2 regions of the Undibacterium sp. TC4M20W genome follow, and region 1 is predicted to be linked to the other one. Evidence: riboswitches for the same ligand, from Rfam matches in the RefSeq annotation. Region 1 holds a riboswitch; the other holds the start of a gene.
The links. A riboswitch is a leader RNA that binds a small molecule or an ion and turns the genes downstream of it on or off. The one in region 1 is predicted to bind cyclic di-GMP.
Positions count from the first base shown of each region.

Region 1 (7,478 bases):
AAAAGGTTTCTTGCCATCGATAGGTACTTTGCGTCATGCACGCACCCCTGTTGCGGTGAATTTTGAACTAGGTGGCGCGACTGATCCGGCGGCTTTCCGTATCGATAGTGGCGTGCGTGAAGGCGATACGATTTCGCCTTTCTATGACCCCATGATTGCCAAGATGATAGTCTGGGGCAAGGACAGGAAAGAAGCGCTGGCCCGCATGGCGCAAGCCCTGGCGCAATACCAGATCGTCGGCCTGAACAGCAATATCGCCTTCCTGTCACGCCTGGTCACCAGCACAGCTTTTTCTGGCGCTGATCTGGATACTGGCCTGATAGAACGCAATCAGGCAGAACTGTTCCCAGCACCGGTAGCCGCGAATCTGACTACGCTGGCGCTGGCGGTTGTATCCCTGTTGAATTCAGAAAAATCTACAAAGGGTAGCAGCAGCGACCCATGGCAATCCAGCCACGGCTGGCGCATGAACAGCCTTATGCAACGTAGCCTGCAATTCACGGAAGAAGAACAAACGCATGATGTGCAAGTGACTTATCTGTCTGACGGCTGGCAAGTGCAGGCAGGTGAATCGAAAGTGCAAGTCAGGCTGGCACTCGCCGATGAAAATGATATCGTCATCAAGATTGCAGACCAGACCGTGGCTGCCACGGTAGTGCGCGATGGTGAGCATTTCCACGTCTTCAGTCAGGGCAAGCATACAGCCCTGCATTACATTGATGCACTGGCACATGCGGGTGAAGCCGAGGCTGAAACTGGCCGCCTGACTGCACCCATGCCCGGCAAGATCGTTGCTGTGCTCGTCAACAAGGCACAGGAAGTGAAGAAGGGCGATGCCCTGCTGATCATGGAAGCCATGAAGATGGAGCATACGATCTCTGCCCCGCATGATGGCGTCATTGATGAAGTCTTGTATGCGATTGGTGATCAGGTGACTGAAGGGGCGCAGTTGCTGGCTTTCCAGCAGTAAGCTTTCCTGAAGTTTGTACCGTAAAGCCAGCACTGTTGTGCTGGCGTTTTTACTGCATGTTCAGCAAAAAACAGATACACCAACAAATCACCTCGCTGTGTTACTTGTACAAACTTGCAAGCAAGTCCATCATGATTACCTGAACAGAAAATTGTTCCAGCGATTTTTCATTACCTTGCCCAGACCTTTGGAATCACCATGACCGCACTCTCCATCAACATCAACAAAATCGCCTTGCTGCGTAATTCGCGTGGCCGTAATTACCCTGATGTGCAGGCTTTTGCTGCACGTTGCCTGGACCTCGGTGCGCGTGGCATTACACTGCATCCACGTCAGGATCAAAGGCATGCGCGTTATTCTGATGTCGAAACTTTGGGTGTGCTGTGCCAGGCACGTTGCGTGGAGTTGAATGTCGAGGGTTATCCCGCGCCAGACTTTCTCGAAGTCGTGAAGCGCAACAAGCCTGCGCAATGCACTTTGGTGCCGGATGCGCCAGATCAACTGACCTCTGACCATGGCTGGGACTTGCGCAAGGATGCCGATTTTCTACGCCCCGTACTGGCTGAATTGAAGGCGCTGGGCATACGTAGCAGCCTGTTTATTGATTACGACAACCAGGACATGCACCTGGCCAAAGAACTGGGGGCAGACCGGGTTGAGTTATATACCGAACCGTATGCCGAACATTTTGGCACGGCAAAGGGGGAAGAGATTTTCCAGGGTTTTGCGGCTGCTGCCAAACGTGCCCAGGATGCTGGTCTGGGAGTGAATGCAGGGCATGACCTGAACCTGGATAACCTGGCCAAATTCCTGACCATACCCGGCATACTGGAAGTCTCCATAGGCCATGCTGTCATCGTTGAATGCCTGGAACAGGGTATTGTTGAAGTGCTCACAAAATATGCAAAAATTTGCCAGCAAGGCTAGATTTTATATTTTTTGCATGAAAAAAGAAAAAGCAAAAAAATGTTAACTTTTTCCTTGTAGCCTTCAAATTCTTGAACTACATTGGGGTAACGGTGCTTCGCATGAAGCACTGTGGTTGATGTTCCTCTCTATGCTCAAGAGATAATCGATAGAGAGAATATCAGCGTTGTTGTTGGTGTTGGTGTTTAAAGGCAAACCACCCGAAAGCGTGGGACGCAAAACTACAGGGCCCTCGCTAAACACGGCAGGGTAGCCAGGTACCGTATTCCGCATTGGCGGTTTTTCGTTAAGAGGCATGTGCTCATGAATAGCATTTCTACGGCGCTTCCCGGCGCTTCTAAAAAAATTCTGATTAGTGTATTCGGTTTGTCTGAGTATGAATTGCGTCTGGTGCGCAGCGTGCTTAGCTTGACCATGGCGAGCGGACGCAGGCATTCCTATGCCTTGTGCGATGCCAGTCAGGCTGCTGACCCTGATATCGTCATACTCGATCCGGATAATAGCCAGGCCAGGGCAGCTTTACAGGAGCTTATAGCAACACACAATATTCCCGAACCTGCAACGGTATTCATTTCCAATGCAGGCAAGGCACATCCAGGCAAATATCATTTACTGCATCCTCTGGTACCAACCAAGATGCTGGCGTTGCTGGATCAGGTAGCAGATGAACTGGAAAAAGTTTTACAAACAGCATTTCCACTCAGTGCAGCAGTTGCTCAGAAGGCAGAAATGGACAAAGCAGCTATTGTGCAGCCCCTGCTGCAAAAAAATCCTTCAAACTCGGTTTTGCAGGGTGGTCACCGTGCCCTGATCGTGGATGACAGCCCTACTGCAAGAATCAAGATAGACCTGGAATTGCGCTCGATGAAGATCGCTTCTGACTGCGCTGAGACTGGCGAGCAAGCCTTGCAGATGCTGGAAAAGAAAAACTACGACATTATCTTCCTCGACATCGTCATGCCTGGTGCTGATGGCTATGAAATCTGCAAGATCATACGCCGCCATCCACAAACCAAACGCACACCCGTGGTCATGCTGACCAGCAAATCCTCTCCGTTTGACCGTATCCGTGGCTCGCTGTCTGGATGCAGCAGTTATCTGACCAAGCCTGTAGAACACCTGAAGTTCCGTGCCGTCGTCGAAAAGAGCCTGAGTGCAACTGAGACAGCGCCTGACATGGAAAAGAATCACGGCCTGGCGATGGGTACCTGAAACCAGATCAGCCCAATATTTTTACCTTGGCTCTGGGGATCAGAGCGTTTCACTTACACATCTCGGGAGTACATCATGGGTATGAAAAAAGCACTCGTTGTTGACGATTCCACTACTGAACTGGCCAACATCAAAAGCATATTGACTGATGCCGGTTATGTGGTGGTCACCGCATCCAGCGGCAAGGACACGCTGGAAAAAGCCAAGGCCGAAAAACCCTCGATTATTTTCCTCGACATCGTCATGCCAGAGATGGATGGCTATGAAGCCTGCCGTAGCCTGACGCAAGATCCGGCAACCAAAGACATCCCTATTATCTTTGTCAGCAGCAAATCGCAAAAAGCCGACAAGATCTGGGGGCAGTTGCAAGGTGCCAAAGGCTATGTCGCCAAGCCCTATACAGCGGACCAGATCATTGATCAACTCAAAATCGCTGCCTGATTTTAAATTTTGTAACGCATCACCCATCTGCGGGGGCGGTCATGAGCTTAGTCACTTCCAGCAATGCCGGACAGTCCAAAGAATGGCTGCCACCCAGTGTTGCCCTTGAGCGCTTCACTCCACCTGGCGATTTGCTGTGGAGTGATGTGGCACCCTTGGTCGAAAGAAAGCGTTATGGCTATCGTGTGGGTTCGTTGAACTTGCTGATCAGGGCCGAGGTGGGGAGTGAAGTGATACGGCCACAGGCGCTTGCTCCCTTGCCTGGTGCGGCAGCATTCTTGCTTGGTCTGATCAACCTGCGTGGCAATCTGGTGCCCATTTTTGATTTGGGTCTGGTACTCAGTGGCCGCAGGTCTGAAGTCACTGCATCTAAATTATTTTTGATTTTGGACAAAGCAGAAAATGCCGTTGGCATGCTGATAGACAGTTATCCGCAGCCACTGACCGAATTGCGCACCATTACCCAGATGCCGCAATTGCCTGCCACGCTGGAAGCCCATGTGCCAGCTGCCTTTGTCAAGGATGACAAAGTCTGGCTGGACTTCAATCATGAAAGTTTTTTTGAAAAACTCAGCCGCAGTGTATAGAGCACAGAACTAAAGAGCATAGAACTAAAAACTGGAATCGGCTGATCCCCTGCTATTGATTTGACCAAGTAGTCTTCGATGTTTTTCTTGTGGAGAGCAAAATGAAATTACGTACTCCGAATATTGGTATCCGGCTCAGTCTGGGATTTACAGCGGTGTTGCTGCTGTTGGCGGTAACGGCCTGGCTGGCGATGTCCAACCTGAAGAGCATCAATGACGGTACCCACCGCATTGTGGATGGTAGCTACCCTAAAGTTGTGCTGGCCTACAAGATGCTTGGTAACGTTAATGCCAATGCGCGTTCCATGCGTAATATGCTGCTCCTGAACGATCAATCGGCAGTGGAAAAAGAACAGCAACTGATTTTGTCTCGCAGGCAAAACCAGGATGAAAACATCGCCGGTTTTGAAAAACTGATTACCAGTGAAGAAGAAAAAGGCATCTTCCAGACAGCGACCGAAGCACGTAATAAATACGGTGCTTCACAAAGGGAATTCCTGCGTCTGGCGACTGAAGGTAAAAAGACGGAAGCCACAGCCTGGTTGCTTGGCAACCTGCAAGCCGATCAGGAGAAATGGTTTTCTTCGATGGATAATCTCATCGACTACCAAACAAAATTGGTGAATAAGGATGGTGCCGCCGCCGATAGTACTTATGTCAGTGCGAAAAACATCCTGGCTTTGGTGGCAGCCTTGTCCATCTTGCTGGCAGCAGGTGTTGCCTACTGGATGACGCGCAGTATTACCAAACCGGTATCGCATCTGATTGGCGTTATGCAGAAACTGACGCAGGGTGATGCCAGTGTCAGGGCGCGCAGCACTCAACCGGACGAAATCGGCAAACTCTCACGCCAGTTCGACAAGATGGTGGATGAACGTGAAGCCAGCCGCAAATCCATCGAAGATGAAAATGAAAAACTCAATGAATCTGTGCTGGTCTTGTTGCAGGCCGTGGCGCAACTGGCGAGCAGGGATTTGACTGTCAAAGTACCGGTATCTGCCGACGTGACAGGCGCAGTATCTGATGCCTTGAACATGCTGACCAGTGAAACTGCCAAAGTGCTGCGTGATGTAAGTAATATTTCTGCCGACGTGACCGAGGCCACGCTGAAAGTGAAAGCCCAGTCCGATAACGTGATGGCCGCAGCAGCAGAAGAAAGGCTGGAAGTAGAACATACTACTGTTTCATTATCGACCGCTTCTGAAGAAATGCGCAATATTGCCGACCTGGCACAAACCTGCAACCGCGCTGCTGATAATGCGATACGCTCAACCCAACTGGCGATGGATACGGTGAACAGCACGGTCGGTGGTATTAACAGTACCCGCGACATCATACGTGAAACAGAAAAACGGATTAAACGCTTGGGTGAACGTTCACAAGAAATTTCCGGCGTGGTCGGTCTGATTAATGCGATTGCAGAACGTACCCACATCCTGGCGCTGAATGCGAGTATGCATGCGGCATCCGCCGGTGAAGCTGGTCGTGGTTTTGCGGTGGTTGCGGATGAGGTGCAAAGGCTGGCAGAAAATGCGAGGCAAGCGACGCTGCAAATTTCTGGCCTGGTCAATAACATCCAGCTGGAAACCTCAGATACGGTCAACACCATGAACTCGGCAATTGCCCAGGTGGTAGAAGGTAGCCGGCTGGCAGAACAGGCCGGTCTGCAAATGCAGGCGACGCAAAATGCGACCACTGAGCTGGTGGAATCAGTACAGCAGATTGCCATCAAATCCCATGGTCAGGCCAAAGCCAGCCAGGAGTTGCTGGACAGAGCGATACAGATCAAGAAAACCAATCAGGAAACCAGCTTGCAACTCGATGAACAATCTGCGCAAACCACCAATCTGGTGGAATACGCAAGAATGCTGTTATCTACCGTACGCGTCTTCAAACTGGCAGCCTGATATCACCACTCAAACCTGCGCAAGGCTTTGCGCAGGTTTGTCTCTTTCCAACTTACCCGTCTGAGGCAGTATGGAACAGCTAGAAAACCAGGCTACAGATTTCAGCCATGTCGTCCTCGGTGCCCTTGATGAGGTATTCAACGCGCTGGAAACCGATGCCACTCACTCAACGGATGTCGCGGTAGTCACGCGTGCGCTGGCTTGTTATATCGAGCAATTGCGCCGCATACGCGCGGCAGCCAGTGCTGCTGACATGCCCGGCCTGCACTGGGTATGCGCGCTGATAGAACGTAACCTCATCAGCCTGTATAACCAGAATCGCCGCCTCACGGATGAAGAATATCACCTGCTCAGCGAATGGCCAGATTTGCTGGCCAGCCATGCATTGAATCATGGCGACAAAAATATAGAAACCCTGATAGACCATCTTTCGACAGCCAGCTGGCCCATTCCTTTGAGCCTTGGTGATTCCTGTGAGCTCAGGCAACTGCTGAATAGCGATCCACTGACACCAGTAGCTGAAGTGGAAGAGCCTCCCCCTTTGTTCCTGGTGCCTGCGCCAGCCACGGCAGAGATCGCTTTATTGAATCAGGCAGATGCATACAATGCACAGGCGGCACAAGCTGAAAATGCAGAAATCACTGAGCCAGAGACATCCGCGGTAGCCGTAGATACAGTAGATACAGCAGATACATCAACTTCAGCATTACATGAAGCGCTGGACGCTCTCATCATGAGCCTGGCAGCCGATGAGCACTTTGCCCAGGGTGGTGACAATGATGCAGCTACCCTGCAAGCTTATGCGGCGCAGTTGCTGGGTTTTTCCAGTTGCGCAAGTCAGTTGAATCTGCATATCGTGGCAGATGCCTGCCAGGCTGTTGCTGATGTTGTCATCATGAGATCCGCAGATGCAGATGCCGTCAATGAAACCGAACTGGGCCTGCTGCAGCGCTTCCCGCTGATGCTCATGGATAGCATTGCTGATGCTGAAAATCCGGAAATCGCAGCCAGTCTGCTCGATGTTGTGTATGACCCGGCATGGAACAGGCAAGAAGCAGTAAGCGGTGCTACCTACACTGAGTTACAACAGAGTGATAATAGTGAAAACTACAGTGCAGACAACATCGCTGATGAAGGTGCTGATGCCGGTGGTGCGCAGACCAGTGCTGCCGCACAAGAAATCAGCAGCGATATGCTGACCCTGTTTGCCAGGGAATTCAGATTGATGAGTGACATGCTGGCAGAAGACCTGGCGGCAGTGATAGCGGCTGGTGACGATGAAGAACAGCGTGGCCTGGCATTGCAAAACTATGTTGAAGCCTTGTTGCGTATTGCCTCTACTTCAGAATCCATAGGCCTGACTGCGCTGCATCAATTTTTGTCCTTGCTTGCTGGCCTGGTGGCCGCACAAACCCAGGCGCTGGATGCGCAGCA
Region 1 is NZ_JBMPPI010000013.1:117,231-124,708, reverse strand. Features, by position in the region: gene ACO0LL_RS16870 (acetyl/propionyl/methylcrotonyl-CoA carboxylase subunit alpha) at 1-970, shown strand, start outside; gene ACO0LL_RS16865 (pyridoxine 5'-phosphate synthase) at 1,169-1,897, shown strand; cyclic di-GMP riboswitch class I at 2,078-2,162, shown strand; gene ACO0LL_RS16860 (response regulator) at 2,201-3,109, shown strand; gene ACO0LL_RS16855 (response regulator) at 3,185-3,550, shown strand; gene ACO0LL_RS16850 (chemotaxis protein CheW) at 3,592-4,137, shown strand; gene ACO0LL_RS16845 (methyl-accepting chemotaxis protein) at 4,239-6,044, shown strand; gene ACO0LL_RS16840 (hybrid sensor histidine kinase/response regulator) at 6,115-7,478, shown strand, end outside.

Region 2 (7,478 bases), on a different contig from region 1:
AATATCCGGCTTACACCCAGGGCAAACTGGCGCTGGCGAGCAAGCCTGAGCAACAAAAAAACATGCAGGAGCAGGCAGCAAGCTTGTTGGCACAACCTTTGTCGCAAGACGCTGCTGTACAACTGGCCTTGCTCAATAGTCCAGCCTTGCAAGCCATGCTGGCGCAGCATCAGGCTGCAGGCGCAAGCGCAGCGCAAAGCGCCCGCATCACCAATCCGCTTTTTACGTTTGAACGCAACCGCCAGTCAGGTGAACTGGAACTGGGCCGTTTGCTGAGTTTTGGCCTGCTGGACTTACTGAGCCTGCCGCAAAGGCAGACCATGGCACAGCATAGCCTGGCACAGGGCCAGACGCAGTTGAGCCTGGATGTCATAGACAGCGTCAGCCTGGTGCGTGTTGCCTGGGTCAAGGCAGTCGCAGCACAACAGAGCCTGGAATATGCCAGACAAGTCGGTGAAGCGGCCGATGCCAGCGCCATACTGGCAGAGCGCATGCACAAGGCGGGCAATTTCAATAACTTGCAGGCTTCGCGCCAACTGGCTTTCAAGGCTGACGCGGTGGCACAGCTCAGTTTTGCCCGGCATGCCAGTCTCGCCACCCGTGAAGAATTGGTGCGCTTGCTGGGTCTGAATGATGAACAGGAAAAAACACTGAATTTACCTGAGCGTCTGCCGGATTTGCCAGCAGCACCGTTGGCCGCAGAAAGCCTGGGTCCCCAAGCGAGCAAAAACCGTCTTGACATACAACTGGCAAAACAGGAGCTTGATGCCGCCACAGCACGCCAGGGTCTGAGTCTGGTTAGCAGCTTTACCGATATCGAACTGGGTATCAGGCGCGACACCAATTTTGATGCAGCGGGACATGGTGAGATCAAACGTGGTGTTGAGGTCAGCCTGAGGTTGCCCCTATTTGACTGGGGTGATGCGCAGAGAACGGCCATGAATGCGAATACCCTGGCCGCCAGTTATCGCCTGCAGGCGACGGTGAACAATGCTGGTTCACACTTGCGTGTCAGCTACTCAGCCTATCGCAACATGTACGATATCGCCCGGCAATACCGCGACGAGATACTGCCTTTGCGCAAACGCATCTCGGCAGAAAACCAGTTGCGCTACAACGGCATGTTCATCAGCGTATTTGAATTGCTGGCCGACAGCCGCGAACAAATCAATAGTGTGTTGGCCGCCATCAATGCAGAACAACAATTCTGGCTGGCAGATGCAGCCTTGCAGGCTGAGTTGCTGGGGCGCCCGTCAGCAAGTAATCTGAATCCCGTTAAATCAACTGCCACGGCAGAAGCAGCGCATTGATCTCTAGAACTCAATTCATAAATAGGTTGAGATGCGTTTGTCTCATAACGTGGGCTGGCAAGGCGGACGAGGCAGTCAATAGCTTTGCCTATTGACAACGAGTCCAACGCAGTCCAGCACGCGTTATGAGGCAAACCCTTCGGGAACTGACGATTTGGGCGCATTGCTGCGTTGTGCCGCTTGCTAAGGCACCAGCCTTAGCTACGCGTCACGCCTTGCACTGCATCCCAAATCGTCTTGTTCGCACTCATCCTATTTATGAAATGAGTTCTATATCTGCGAAGGAAATAACATGAGTACAAGAAGAGATTTTTTTAAATTGGCGAGCATCGCCGGCGGGGCACTCGCAGCAAGCACCGTCAGCAAGGTGGTATTGGCAGCCTTGCCAGAAGCAGTCACACAAATTAGCCCGGATACCATGCCGCCACTGCAGCCCAAGAACGGTCGCCCATACAATCCGGTCGTGACCCTGAATGGCTGGACGCTACCATGGCGCATGAATAATGGTGTCAAGGAGTTCCATCTCGTGGCAGAGCCAGTCGTGCGCGAAATGGCACCCGGCATGAAAGCGCATCTATGGGGTTATAACGGCCAAAGTCCGGGCCCGACGATAGAGGTGGTGGAGGGAGACAGGGTACGCATCTTTGTCACCAACCGTTTGCCTGAACATACGAGCATACACTGGCATGGCCAGCGCCTGCCAAATGGCATGGACGGCGTATCCGGCCTGACCCAGCCGTCAATACAGCCGGGCAAGACCTTTGTCTATGAATTTGTCGCACGTCGCCCGGGTACCTTCATGTATCACCCACATGCTGATGAAATGACGCAGATGGCGATGGGCATGATGGGCTCATGGGTTACCCATCCAAAAAATAAGCATCCGCAGATTGATGAAGTCGACAGGGATTTTATATTTCTGCTCAGTGCTTATGACATAGAGCCAGGTGCATTCAAACCTAATATCATGACCATGACAGACTTTAATTTGTGGACATGGAATAGCCGCGTCTTCCCCGGCATTGATACCCTGAACGTGCGCAAGAATGACAGAGTCAGGATACGCGTAGGTAATCTGACGATGACCAACCACCCCATCCATATCCATGGCCATGAATTCACCGTGACAGGCACAGATGGCGGCCCGGTACCAAGAACTGCACGCTGGCCCGAGGTAACGACGGATATTGCCGTCGGCCAGATGCGCCAGGTGGAGTTTGTCGCCGACGAAGAAGGCGACTGGTCCTTCCACTGCCACAAGAGCCATCACACCATGAATGCCATGGGCCATAATGTGCCGTCGATGATAGGTGTTGATCACAAGGACGTGGCAGACAAAATCAACAAACTCATTCCCGCTTACATGACCATGGGGGACAAGGGCATGGCCGACATGGGCACTATGGAAATGCCCTTGCCTGACAATACTCTGCCCATGATGACAGGCGAGGGGCCGTTTGGCGGGCTGGAAATGGGCGGCATGTTCAGCGTAGTCAAGGTGCGCAAAGACCAGAAGCCGGGGGATTATAAAGACCCTGGCTGGTTCCGGCATCCCAAGGGAACTGTCGCTTTTGAATATGCCGGACCGGTGGCAGATGCACCGCGCCAGCCGGCTCAGCCTGTTGATACGCATGCTGGCATGAAGCATGGCTCACGTGCCATGCCGGAGCTTGAAGTACAGGTGCGCAAGCCGCAAGGTCATAGCGGGCATTAAGTTTCATAAAAAAATGGGGAAATCAGTAAACTTGATTTCCCCAATCTTACCTTACATTTACTTTCTTATTTCGCCGTAATGGTCACAGGCATATTCACAGTTGCACTCCTGCCAGTGTTATCAGTTGCGGTGATTTTCAAGGTGTAGTTGCCGGTCACGGGGCTGCTCCAACTGGTTGTGATATTCATGCCGCTCATCGCAAAGTTCAAACCCAGTGGCGCGCCACTGATAGAGATAGATAGCGACGTTGCGCCAGGCGCCGAGATGCTGATGGTGCCCGTCAAAGCCTTGCCAGCCACACCCGTCATGGCTGGTGCATTGATGCTCAGGCCAGATGCGACGATGCTGATGTTGAATACCGCCTGATTGCTTAATCCTGTCTTGCTGTCTTTGACGATGACAGTGACCACATATTTGCCTACCAGCGGGCTGGTCCAGCTGACGACACCTGTCTGGCTGATACTCATGCCGGACGGTGCGCCACTCAGGCTGTAAGTCAGTGCATTGGCTGAAGTCGCGTTTACATTGAACGACAAGGCACTGCCTGCCACGCCATTGATGGTGCTGGCAGTCACCGCAGGCGGCACAGGCGCTGTAATCGTCACAGTATATGTACCCTTGCCACTCTGGCCCGTTGCTGCATCCAGCGCATTCACGGTCACGGTATAAGTGCCCACAACAGGTGTGGCCCAGGTGACGTTGCCAGCGCTGCTGATCGTCATGCCCGATGGATTACCACTCAGACTGTAAGTCAGGGGATTGCTGGAACTTGCTGACACTGTAAAGCTCAATGCCGTGCCGGTCTGGCCACTGATACTGGCAGATGCCACCGTTGGTGCTGGTGTGATGACAGTGCCGCTGAGTGTGCTCAGCAAGTTGCTGACATTCGGTGTACCCAAACCAGTCAACTGATCATGCCCGGTCTTGGCTGTGCAAGCGGCACAACTGCCATTGCTGCCCTTGGCAACGTCAGCAAATACACTGGCATAACTGCCTGGTACGCTGGAGATTTTGTTATACAGCACGGCGTGGGGTGCACCCAGTACTGTTTTGCCAGCCTGCACCAGAGTCGCATTGGCGACCGCGATGATGCCTGCCCACTGCGGTGTCGCCAGGCTGGTACCACCAGCACTGACCCAGTTGACTGTGCTGCTGCCTGGTGTCATGACGGCGACATACTGGCCAGTGTTTGGATCAGAATTCATGGACACATCAGCCACTGTCCTGCGGGCAGGTGCGCCCATGCCTGGTACTGTCGTATTTTGATAGGCAGGTGTGGCCGTATAAGCACTGACACCACCACCGGTATTTGCCCAGGCTACTTCTGTCCTGCTACTACCAGAATAAGTCAGGCTGGTGCCGCCCACTGCTACTACATTCGGTGACACTGCTGGCCATTCAACAGCGGGGCCATTGTCACCGGATGCGGCAAGATAAGTCATTTTTGCTGTCGTGAATGTGCTTTCTACACCTGCAGTCCAGCTGCCTTCGGATGAGCCAAAACTCATGGACACCACGCCCGGCCCCATGGCATTGGCCAGCCGTATACCACCGACCATATTACTCATCGAAGAATCGGACGCTTCAATAAGGATGATGCGTGCCAGTGGTGCAGTCGCATGTGCCCATTGCACATCAAGTGCGATCTCGGTTGCCCAGCCAGAATCATAAGCTGGTGTGGTGCTGCTCATGCCACCTGCACTGGTGCTGAACACGACAGAGAATTCACATCCTGCCGCGCTTGATGCCGCAGCCAAAGGCAAGCTTGCGTTGGCGGCAATGCTTTTTACGGTACATGCAGGCAGCCCAAATTTCTGATTGAAGGCATTCAGTTCAGCCATGATATTGGGATCATGTTTTGCATTGACGATGTAGATAGTCTGGCCTGCGCCGAGTTGTGCAGCCTGCGCTGCAGTGAGGCTGCTCAGGCTGGCTGGCAGTGTTGGCATGCCATAGGCGGTGCGTATTTGTGCTGGTGTAAAAGTAGATACTACCCCTGTACCAGCAGATGGCAACACATCACCCTGGCCCGTCGCGATAGGAGCCGGTGTGAATTGTGGACGGGGCAGAGCGCGTATCGCCGACACTGTTAAACCACGGCCACGTACACCTTGCCATTCGCGTGGTATGGCTTGCATCGCTGCAGGCATGCGGGCTGATCTGCTGCCATCAATCGCATCAATATCGGCAGGTGCATCCAGCAATACCGGGGCCAGATGAAATGTTGGTTGGGTATTCAGCGCCGCCACATCAGGTGGCAGAACTGGTACTGAGATTTCCAGTGTAGTCGTGCCTGTAGCAACTTCTGCGGGTGGCAATGCGACAACAGCATTGCTGACCTGGGGGCTGTCACCGCCGCAAGCTGTAAGTATGCTTGCGCTTATTAAAATACTCAGGCAGCTAAGTGAACTGATTGAACTGAATGAGCTAAATGAGTTGGAAACTGTTCTTTTTGAATTAATCACGTGTGCACTCCGATATCAGCAGAGGGCGGTGATTCGGTAGTCATGCGCGGCAGTTAACAACTGCAACGACAACATCACCGGTAACCCCGCTGCCATGGCGCATATGCGCTGTAGGCCGGTGGCTTTGCGTCCCCATCTTTCAACGGGTTTGCCCTCAAGTTTTTTGGAAACTAATTTGAATCATCTATTTGAAACATTTATTTGAAACATCTATTTCAAACGTCTAAATGACGAATTCAGGATATGAATATTTCCGCCCAAATGAAAGCGGAAAAATGTCAAGGATTGTTGAAATCATGCAGCTAAAACAAACTTCGATTTCGCTTTGATAATGGAAAATGAAAATAGTTGTTTTGCTGGCTTTTGAATACAACAAAAGTGTTAATTTGTAAAATCATTTCCACTATTAAATCCGTCATGGCAGCATCGCGGGCCAGGATTCGTATCCTTTTTTATTTGAATTGAACATAACAAAATGCACATGAAACATTCTTCAACAATTTCCCGCACTATTTTTCTGCTTGGTCTGGCACTCACTTGCGCAAACTCGCAGGCTGCAAAAATCAGCCTGGACGATTGCGACTTGATTACCGCAAAACCTTTGCGTGCAGATTTCAAGGAGTGGTTGGCTAAGAACCGCAAACTCGCTGCAGAGGGCAATGTAGAGGCGCAAACCTATGTTGCGGCAGAGGCAAATAACCGCCTCGCATGCCTGGAAGAAAAAATCACTGAAAAATCAGGATGGTCAATGACCATGAGCAGTGCAGATGGCACGAGTGAAACAACATCCAATCCCAGTATCCCGAACATCAAGAAAAATGCAGATGCCTTTGCCGCATTGAAAGACGCCGTCAAATACACACATCAGGCTGGCGCGAGCGATCCGGCTTATCGCGGCATGTCGGCGCAGCTGGTCTTGCGATATCTGGACGTCTTACCAGAATCACTGGAAACAGCTTATGAAGATGTGGCTGGTGCCAATCAGCTCGAATGCGTGCTCAAGCGTCAATTTGGCAAGCGCGATGCCAAGTATGCCTGTGCATCGCACCGTACAACACTCGCCCAACTAACGACGAAAATATCGGCAGAGCGTCGCGCCATTCTTGATCAAAAAGCGCAGCAATGGGGTGCCGATTTTCCTATAAAATAAGTTGCACTACGATATTTTTTGAGAAGTTTTCATTTGTCATGACAGGTCTGTGTGTTGGATAACGCACAGACCTGTTGCCCATGCTCAAGCAAAATATTTTCTACAGAAGTCAACAGATGCGCAGGCCAGACGTTATAGGCATATGCGCAGGATGTATTTCTGTGATTAAAAAGGAGTACGCAATGAAAACCATGACATGCAAAAAAGTATTGATGGCAGGTGCTGCTTGTGCAGCCTTGTTCATGACAGCGCAGTCCCAGGCACAGAATGTCGGTGTTTCCGTGCAATTTGGGCAGCCAGGATTTTATGGTCAGGTAGATGTAGGTAACTTTCCCCAGCCACAGGTGATATACCGTGAACCTCGTATCATTGAAAGAGTACGCGTTGTTGAACCTCCGGTGTATCTGGTGGTGCCAACTGTGCACAGGAACAACTGGGGACGTTATTGCTACAGCTATAATGCCTGCGGCCGTCCGGTCTATTTTGTACAGGAAAACTGGTACAACACACAGGTAGTGCCACGTTACCGTGATGGTTATTATCGTGACCATAATTACAGGCATGATGCCTATCGCCGTGATGAGTATTGGCGCGATGACAGACGCGACAGGCGCTACGATGAACATGAGCGCCATGGACACGAGCGCGGCAGGGAACATCCTGAACATTAATTTGGCTATTAATTGCTTGCCAGATTTCAACGGTGAATAAGGCCGGCGATTTTTGGCTTACATCAAAGGTCATAGGTATTAACAAGGGCTGCAGTGCAGCCCTTGTGTCTATCTTCTATCCATACTGAGCAATTTTTCTTTCCAGATGTGAATTGCCATTGACCAGAA
Region 2 is NZ_JBMPPI010000023.1:59,661-67,138, reverse strand. Features, by position in the region: gene ACO0LL_RS22510 (TolC family protein) at 1-1,310, shown strand, start outside; gene ACO0LL_RS22505 (multicopper oxidase family protein) at 1,603-3,024, shown strand; gene ACO0LL_RS22500 (putative Ig domain-containing protein) at 3,090-5,342, opposite strand; cyclic di-GMP riboswitch class I at 5,566-5,652, opposite strand; gene ACO0LL_RS22495 (hypothetical protein) at 5,971-6,639, shown strand; gene ACO0LL_RS22490 (hypothetical protein) at 6,822-7,310, shown strand; gene gluQRS (tRNA glutamyl-Q(34) synthetase GluQRS) at 7,419-7,478, opposite strand, start outside.
Region 2: another riboswitch for cyclic di-GMP. It lies ahead of ACO0LL_RS22500 (putative Ig domain-containing protein); the one in region 1 lies ahead of ACO0LL_RS16860 (response regulator).